2 regions of the Streptomyces sp. NPDC001868 genome follow, and region 2 is predicted to be linked to the other one. Evidence: riboswitches for the same ligand, from Rfam matches in the RefSeq annotation. Region 2 holds a riboswitch; the other holds the start of a gene.
What was found. Region 2 has a riboswitch for cyclic di-AMP ahead of ABT147_RS05715 (C40 family peptidase). Riboswitches for the same ligand answer to the same signal wherever they lie in the genome.
Positions count from the first base shown of each region.

Region 1: linked by a shared signal. The riboswitch ahead of ABT147_RS16790 (transglycosylase family protein) and the one ahead of ABT147_RS05715 (C40 family peptidase) in region 2 are both predicted to bind cyclic di-AMP.

Region 1 covers NZ_JBEOYO010000012.1:91,485-95,932, reverse strand. Annotated here, with positions in the region: gene ABT147_RS16805 (RNA-guided endonuclease TnpB family protein) at 1-547, shown strand, start outside; gene ABT147_RS16800 (zinc ribbon domain-containing protein) at 429-857, shown strand; gene ABT147_RS16795 (LysM peptidoglycan-binding domain-containing protein) at 1,088-2,146, shown strand; cyclic di-AMP (ydaO/yuaA leader) riboswitch at 2,330-2,529, shown strand; gene ABT147_RS16790 (transglycosylase family protein) at 2,534-3,238, shown strand; gene eno (phosphopyruvate hydratase) at 3,713-4,448, shown strand, end outside.
Region 2 covers NZ_JBEOYO010000003.1:216,057-220,504, reverse strand. Annotated here, with positions in the region: gene ABT147_RS05725 (C40 family peptidase) at 1-334, opposite strand, end outside; gene ABT147_RS05720 (hypothetical protein) at 840-1,193, shown strand; gene ABT147_RS05715 (C40 family peptidase) at 1,226-2,437, opposite strand; cyclic di-AMP (ydaO/yuaA leader) riboswitch at 2,447-2,620, opposite strand; gene pcrA (DNA helicase PcrA) at 2,863-4,448, shown strand, end outside.

The DNA.
Region 1 (4,448 bases), on a different contig from region 2:
GCAGCCGTTCGACGACCGCTGCCTGTCCTGGCAGTGCGACGCACGCACGGTGTCCATCTGGACGGTGAATGGGCGCATGAAGGGCATCCGTTTCGCCTGCTCGCCCGACCAGCTCAAGATGCTCATGGCGTATCGCAAGGGTGAGAGCGACCTGGTCCAGCGGGGTGGCAAGTGGTTCCTCATCGCTACCTGCGAGATTTCCGAGCCGGACGTTTACGAACCGGTCGACTGGATCGGAGTGGATCGGGGCATCGTGAACCTGGCCACCACCTCCGACGGCGCCAACCATCAAGGGCGCGGCCTGACTCGCTATCGACGTTGGCAGGCTTGCAAGCGCGCTGAGTTGCAGCAGAAGAACACCCGCTCGGCCCGGCGGCGCCTGGCTTGCCGCAGGCAGAAGGAGAAGCGCCATACCACCCACGTGAACCATCGGATCAGTAAGGAGATCGTGTCCGTCGCCATGGGGGCCCCTCCCGCGCGAGCGAAGCCGAGCGTGGGGGAGCACCGGTCGCGGCATCGCTGTCGAAGCACTCGGCGGCATTCGTGAGCGGGTACGGCCTCGCGGCGACCAGCGGGACAGGATCTCCTCCTGGCCTTTCCACCAGCTCGGGCAGCATCTCGCATATAAGGCCCGCAGGGCTGGGGTGCCATTCCTGGAGGTGGATGCGGCCTACACATCGCAGCGTTGTCCGCGCTGCGGCCACACCGAGCGGGCCAACCGGTCCGACCGGGATCACTTCCGTTGTCGTCGGTGCGGCCTCGCTGGGCCTGCCGATGTCGTCGCCGGGGTCAACGTGCGCAACCGCGCACGCTCGGCGTGGGCATTCGTCACCATGCCCGTCCCGTCACCGGTGTAGCCGACAGCGGGAGATGCGACCTGTGACCGTCCTGTCGTAGAGGGCAGTCGGGAGCGCGACGCGGTGTGAACTGTCATGCGGCAGCCTGATGGTTCACGGCCGAGATGGTGACGTGATCTGCGCTGCATCGACTTGTTATAAACGATCGTCTGCGGCTACGTTCACACGTCAGTGCGAAGGGCCACCACACCCGTCGCACAGGCCACCGCTGTCGTGTGAAAGGCAACCGCATGCTCTCCGGGAACGGTCGTCACCGTCGCCCCCGTCAGGCTCCGGCTCTCCTCGTCGCGGCCGGAGTGACCGGATCGGCCATCGCGATTCCACTCCTCGGCGCCACCGGCGCGAGCGCGGCCAGCGGAACCACCTGGGACCAGGTGGCGGAGTGCGAGAGCGGCGCCTCCTGGAGCGCGGACACCGGGAACGGACGCTACGGCGGCCTCCAGTTGACCCAGGCGAACTGGGAGAAGTACGGCGGCCTCGACTACGCCACGAGCGCCGACCAGGCCAGCCGTTCGCAGCAGATAGCGGTCGCCGAGAAGGTGCTCGCCGACCAGGGCGTCGGCGTCTGGGCCACCTGTGGGCTGCTCCACAACCTGGGCGGCGACTCTGGTTCCGCCGACGTGGACACGGGCGTGGTGGACGACTCGACGAAGTCGGGCAGTTCATCTGACGCATCCGGTTCATCCGGTTCGTCTAGTTCATCCGGTTCGACCGATGCGACCGACCCGGACAAGTCGGCCGACGGCACCGGCTCCGGCGAATCGACCGATTCGAAGGACTCGCAGGATTCGGCTGGTTCATCCGAATCGTCCGAATCATCCGCATCACCCCCCGGCACCTTCGAAGGCTCCACCAAGACCAAGCCCGGCACCGACTCGGACGACTCCACGGACTCCGGCAGCACCAACTCGGACAAGTCGGCACAGAACGACAGCTCTTCGACTGTCGACGGCGGTGAAGGCGGCACCGGCCGCCATCGCGGCACCAGTGCCGACGAGAGCGCGGGCACGGGCGCCGGCGCCGGCGAGGACGCGGCCGGCACCTCCCGGGCCGACTCCACGCCCTCCGGCCGTCACGCCTCCCGTGGCGGCGACGCGGCGCGCGAGGCCGCCGAAGGCGCCTACACCGTCCGTGTGGGCGACAGTCTGACGGGCATCGTGAACTCGCTCGGGCTGGACGGCGGGTGGCGGGGGCTGTACGCCGAGAACGAGACCACGGTCGGAACTGACCCGGACCTTATCCTTCCCGGTCAGACCCTCGAAGTCGGTGCCGAAACGGGCGAAAAGTAGCGACAGTTCGGGTCCCGGTTCGACCCCGAATGCCCGTTTTGATCTACATGGGAGATGAATCACAGACCCCGTGATCGGCTTTGAAATTCGGGCAATCACCTGTTTACGGTCGTGACCGCTCGCCACTGGTGGGCCCATGCGGTCGGCACGCCGAATCCTGCCAGCGACCGCAAGGAACAGTCGTCGCGTCAAGCGCCGTAGGCAGGAGCGGGGGACCCAAGGTAAGTGCCGGGTCCGGCAGTTGAGGCCCTTCGGGGCAGCACCGCCGGAATCGGCTTGGGGTGAAGCCGCGCGACGTGAGCCGAAAGGCGAGCGGGCGCGGCCGGGCAACTCAACCGGCCCGAACCCGACAGCTCACCTCGCAGGCGTCGGTGAGGGGATCACTCCATGCTGTTTTCCAGCAAGGGCAAGCACCGTCGTCCGTCCAAGGCCGTTCGTGCCATCGCCGTCGCCGGTGTCACCGGCGCCGCCGCCGTGGCCGCTCCGCTGATGGTCGCCGGCAGCGCCTCCGCCGCCACCGCCTCCGAGTGGGACGCCGTCGCCCAGTGCGAGTCCGGCGGCGACTGGACCATCAACACCGGCAACGGCTACTACGGCGGTCTGCAGTTCTCCGCCTCCACCTGGGCCGCCTACGGCGGTACGCAGTACGCCTCCACCGCCAACCAGGCGAGCAAGGCCCAGCAGATCGCGGTCGCCGAGAAGGTCCTCGCGGGCCAGGGCAAGGGCGCCTGGCCGGTCTGCGGCACCGGCCTGTCCAGCGCCTCCTACGACGGCGCCGCCGCCTCCAGCGGCAACACGAACTCCGGCTCCGCGCAGGAGAGCACCCAGCAGAACACGCAGAAGAGCGCCAAGAAGAGCACCGAGGACACCCGCGCCTCCCGCTCCTCCGAGCGTGCCACCGTCGAGACCCCGACCGGCAAGAAGGTCAAGAAGGGCGACGGCGAGTACAAGGTCGTCAGCGGCGACACCCTCAGTGCCATCGCCGAGAAGAAGAACGTCAAGGGTGGCTGGGAGAAGCTCTTCGAGCTGAACAAGGACATCATCGACGACGCCGACTTCATCTACCCGGGCCAGCAGCTCCACCTGAGCTGACCCACGGCGATCACGACGGCCACCGGCCGCCTGCCATCCCCCACGGCCGCCCCCACGGCCGGGCAGGCGACCGGGCAGGCGGGGCGGGTTCGGCAGGGCCGAGAAATCGGGCCGCTCCCCGGCTGAACCACAGCCCGCTCACATCCGTGTCCTCCATAGTGAAGACCTCGTGAGGGCCGTCCCCCCGTCCCCACGGGCTCCCCGCCTCGGTGCGCATTCCCCCGTACGCACCGGGGCGGGGCTTTTCTTTGCCCGTTTCCCGGGCCTCTCCCCCTCTGTTCACCCGCTCCGCGCACGCTCCTTCTGTTCACTTTCTTGCCCACCCCCCTTTGTTCCGGCCTGAAACAATGGGTACGGTCTGTCTGTCCACGGGACGGTCGGTCGGCTGCCGACAGCCCGGGGGCGGTTAGGCTCTAGTCGCAAGGCCCAAGCGGCCCCGCACAACCAGCGTCACATCCCATGAAGGAGATGCTCGTGCCGTCCATCGACGTCGTCGTAGCCCGGGAAATCCTCGACTCGCGAGGCAACCCCACCGTCGAGGTCGAGGTCGGCCTCGACGACGGCAGCACCGGTCGTGCCGCCGTTCCGTCCGGCGCCTCCACGGGTGCCTTCGAGGCCATCGAGCTCCGTGACGGCGACCCCAACCGCTACCTCGGCAAGGGTGTGGAGAAGGCCGTCCTCGCGGTCATCGAGCAGATCGGCCCGGAGCTCGTCGGCTACGACGCCACCGAGCAGCGCCTGATCGACCAGGCGATGTTCGACCTGGACGCCACCGACAACAAGGGCTCGCTGGGCGCCAACGCCATCCTCGGCGTCTCCCTCGCCGTCGCCCACGCCGCCTCCGAGGCCAGCGACCTGCCGCTCTTCCGCTACCTGGGCGGCCCGAACGCGCACCTGCTGCCCGTTCCGATGATGAACATCCTGAACGGCGGCTCGCACGCCGACTCCAACGTGGACATCCAGGAGTTCATGATCGCCCCGATCGGCGCGGAGTCCTTCTCCGAGGCCCTGCGCTGGGGCGCCGAGGTCTACCACACCCTCAAGAAGGTGCTGAAGACCAAGGGCCTGTCCACCGGCCTCGGCGACGAGGGCGGCTTCGCCCCGAACCTGGAGTCCAACCGCGCCGCCCTCGACCTCATCCTCGAGGCCATCAAGGAAGCCGGTTACACCCCGGGCGAGCAGATCGCCCTCGCGCTCGACGTCGCCGCCT
Region 2 (4,448 bases):
CCCGGTACTGCGCCGCCGCCAGTGAACCGAGTTCGTCCCGGGCCGAGTTGAGGCGCTCGGTGCGGCGGGCGGCCTGGTCGCGCAGCTCTTCGAGGTTCTCCTGCGCCTTGTCGGCCTTCTCCTTCGCCCCGTTGTACTTCTCGGTGGCGACCTCAGCCTCTTGGTACAGCTTGTCCACTTTCGCCTTGACCTGGTCAGGCGTGAGCTGTGGATCGGCGTGTCCGGTGCCGTCGAAACCGGTCGCGGTCGCCGCGCCCGCGAGGGCGAACGTCGCGGCCGTGCGGACCGTATGGCCGCCGAGCGAGCGCTGTCTGGGCTTGCGGTGCGCTGCCACGTGGAGTCCACGTCCTCTCCGTACGACCGCCGTCCGAAGTACGAACATCGTCTGTCCGTACGGACCGCCTGGGGGAAGCGGTGACGCGTCCGGCGGCGGCCCGCACAGGGGGAGCGGGACGCCGCCGGACTTTCTCGGCGGTGGTGTCCGACTGCCGCCCCTGGTCCGGGCGGCGGTGGGGAGCCGGGCACCTGAGGGAGGACGCTAAACCTGGCTGTGAGGGCACGGTAACGCGTTGTACGGAAGTGGCGTGCACCGACCGCGAGGTGACCGTATGTGACCGTGATCCCGTCCTGGCGCCGTCGACTTCACGCTGCGCGATGACCGATGCGGCGATTTCGGACCGGGCGGGGGTGTGGCGGTGCTATGCGGCGCATATATGCAAGATCGTCAGGGTGTCGGGGACGCCCGGGACGCCCGGAACGCCCGGAGCGTGCCGCCCTCGGCGCCTCCGGGTACCCGCCCGGTGGCCGGTGGATCACAGGCCTCTCATTAGGCTCCGCGCATGGACGTACTCATCCACATCCTCGTCGGCCTCCACATCATCGGCATCGCCTCCCTCCTGGGCGGCTTCCTCACCCAGATGAAGGCCATGGGCCAGGGCACCGCCCGATTCGTCCCCGCCATGCTGCACGGCGCCCTCACGATGCTCGTCACCGGCGTGCTTCTCGTCGGCCTCAACCAGGCCGACGACCAGCCCGTCAACAACATCAAGATCGGCGTCAAACTCGCCCTGCTGATCGTGATCCTGGGGCTGGTCTACGTGAAACGGGACGAAGAGACGGTGGAGAAGCCGCTGTTCGGCCTGGTGGGCGCGCTGACCATCGCGAACGTCTTCATCGCGGTGCTCTGGACCTGAGGGCTCGCGCGTCTGTGCGAAGAACGCTGCCGCTACGCCGGCCGCACCACGCTGTGGATCGACGACTCCCCGTCGTAGAAGACCGACTCCTCGCGGACGTACGTTCCCGGCTTCGGGGCGTGGATCATCATGCCGTTGCCGATGTAGAGGCCGACGTGGCCGATGTTGTCGTAGAAGAAGATGAGATCGCCGGGCCTGGCGTTGGCGAGGGGGACGGTCGTGCCGGTCTTGACCTGGTCGTAGGTGGTGCGGGGCAGGTCGACGCCGGCGGCCTTCCAGGCGGCCTGGGTGAGGCCGGAGCAGTCGTAGGAGCCGGGGCCGGTGGCGCCCCAGACGTACGGCTTGCCGATCTGCGCGCGGGCGAAGGCGAGGGCCTTGGCGGCCTTCGAGGCGTAGGTGGCGTCCTCGGCCGGGGCGGCGGTCTCGGTGGTGCCGGTGGACGTCTCCGCGCCGGTGGAGGGCTCCTCCTGGGTCCCCTGGGCCCCTTGGGTGCTCGGGGCGCCCTGGGTCTCCTGCGCCTCCTGGGCCGTCGTCCGCGCCGCCGTCTGCTGCCGCGCGAGTTCCTCGGCCTTGCGGTCGGCCTCCTCCCGCTCGCGCTGTTCGATCGCGGCGAGCCGGGCCTGCTCCTCGGCGGTGAGGGTGGAGAGCAGTTCGCGGGCCTGGGCGAGCTTCGCCTGGACCTTGGCCTTGCTGGTCTTGAGGGCGTTCTGTGACTCGGTGAGCTGTTCGAGGCTGTCGCTCGCCTCCTGGCGCTGCTTCGTCGCCTCGGCCTGATCGGTGACGTACGCGTCGACGGCGTCCTTCTGGCGCTCCGTCAACCGGTCCATCAACTGGTTCTGGTCGAAGTAGTCCTGCGGGTTGTCCGCCAGGAGCAGCGAGGCCTGATCGGGGGCGGCCGCGCCGGTGCGGTACTGGGCCGCGGCGAACGAACCCAGCTCCTCCCGCGCCTCGTTGAGCTTCTCCGTGCGCTTGGCGACGGAGTCGAGGAGGGTGTCGACCTGCTTCTTCTGCTTGGTCGTCCTCTCCTTGGCCGCGTTGTAGTTCTCGGTCGCCGAACCGGCCTGGCGGTAGAGGGCGTCGACCTTCTTCTCGACTTCCTCCAGGCTCGGCTTGTCGTCGGCCGAGGGTGCGGCCGCGGCCGTTTGGGAGAGCAGGGCCACGGAGGTGAGGGCGGCCGTGGCGAGAGCGGGGGTGCGTATGCCCACGCGTGTTCCGGCAGGACGCGGCTTGCGGTGCGGCGCCATGGTTCGGCGTCTCCTTCCGTTGTCCGCCTACCGAGTTAGCTGTCGGGTTCGGGCGCAAGCTTCGGAAGGTTTGCCCTACGACCCTTGCCGCGTGCGGCGGTCGGGTCGATTCACCCCAGAGGATCGGTGGGTCCCCGGCTCCGGCTGCCACGGGAGGCGTGCCGGACTCGGCGGAGGGTCGTGCGGCCCGGCGACGTTCGCCGGTTGGGTCGTACGGCCCAGAAGAAAAAGCTAGCCAACTCGTGTGGCCCGTGTGAAGGTTGATGTTCGATATGCCCGATACGTTTTCGTGACCTTAGCCTCTTCGGCACGACAGGCGGTACGCTCGATCGCTCACCGTCGCAACGCGGTCGCGGTGTGTGGCGGATGCGGACTTCCCGGGGCGGCCTCTCGCTGTCAGTGGGGGCGCCTAGACTCGGAGAGCGATGAGCAGCCTCTTTGACGACAGCTTCCTGGCGGACCTCCAGGCCCCCCGCGGCCACGCGGAGGAGCCCCCGCCGCCGCCCGAGGACGATCACGTACCGGAGCCGCTTCCGGACGATCTGTTCGGCGGGAAGTTCGACGCGCCCCCGGACCGCGACGCGTACTACCGCGACGGCGCCCCCCGCCCGGCCCTGGACGCGGCGGCCCTCCTCGACGGGCTCAACGAGAACCAGCGCGCGGCCGTGGTCCACGCCGGCTCGCCCCTGCTCATCGTGGCCGGCGCCGGCTCCGGCAAGACCCGGGTGCTCACCCATCGCATCGCACACCTGCTCGGCGAGCGGCATGTCCACCCGGGCCAGATCCTCGCGATCACCTTCACCAACAAGGCCGCCGGCGAGATGAAGGAGCGCGTCGAGCAGCTCGTCGGCCCGCGCGCCCACGCGATGTGGGTCATGACCTTCCACAGCTCGTGCGTCCGGATCCTGCGGCGCGAGTCGAAGAGGCTCGGCTTCACATCCTCCTTCTCGATCTACGACGCCGCCGACAGCAAGCGCCTGATGGCGCTCGTCTGCCGTGATCTGGACCTCGATCCGAAGCGCTTCCCGCCCAAGTCCTTCAGCGCCAAGATCTCGAACCTGAAGAACGAGCTGATCGACGAGGAGGACTTCGCCGCCCAGGCCTCCGACGGCTTCGAGAAGACGCTCGCCCAGGCCTACGCGATGTACCAGTCCCGCCTCCGCGAGGCGAACGCGCTCGACTTCGACGACCTGATCATGACGACGGTCAATCTGCTGCGCGCCTTCCCGGACGTCGCCGAGCACTACCGCCGCCGCTTCCGCCATGTCCTCGTCGACGAGTACCAGGACACCAACCACGCACAGTACGCCCTGGTCAGAGAGCTGGTCGGCACCTCCGAGCACCCCGTGGACGTACCGCCCAACGAGGGGGACGTACCGCCCGCCGAGCTGTGCGTCGTGGGTGACGCCGACCAGTCGATCTACGCCTTCCGCGGCGCGACCATCCGCAACATCCTCCAGTTCGAGGAGGACTACCCGGACGCGACGACGATCCTGCTGGAGCAGAACTACCGCTCCACCCAGACCATCCTGAGCGCCGCCAACGCGGTCATCGAGCGCAACGAGTCCCGCCGCCCCAAGAACCTGTGGACCAACGCGGGCGCGGGCGCGCAGATCACCGGCTATGTCGCCGACACCGAGCACGACGAGGCCCAGTTCGTCGCCGACGAGATAGACCGACTGACGGACGCGGGCGACGCGAAGGCGGGAGACGTCGCCGTCTTCTACCGTACGAACGCCCAGTCCCGTGTCTTCGAAGAGGTGTTCATCCGCGTCGGCCTGCCCTACAAGGTCGTCGGCGGTGTCCGCTTCTACGAGCGCAAGGAGGTCCGGGACGTCCTCGCGTATCTGCGTGTCCTCGCCAACCCGGAGGACTCCGTCCCGCTGCGCCGCATCCTCAACGTCCCCAAGCGCGGCATCGGCGACCGCGCCGAGGCGATGATCGACGCCCTCTCGCAGCGCGAGAAGATCAGCTTCTCGCAGGCCCTGAAGCGCGTCGACGAGGCGTACGG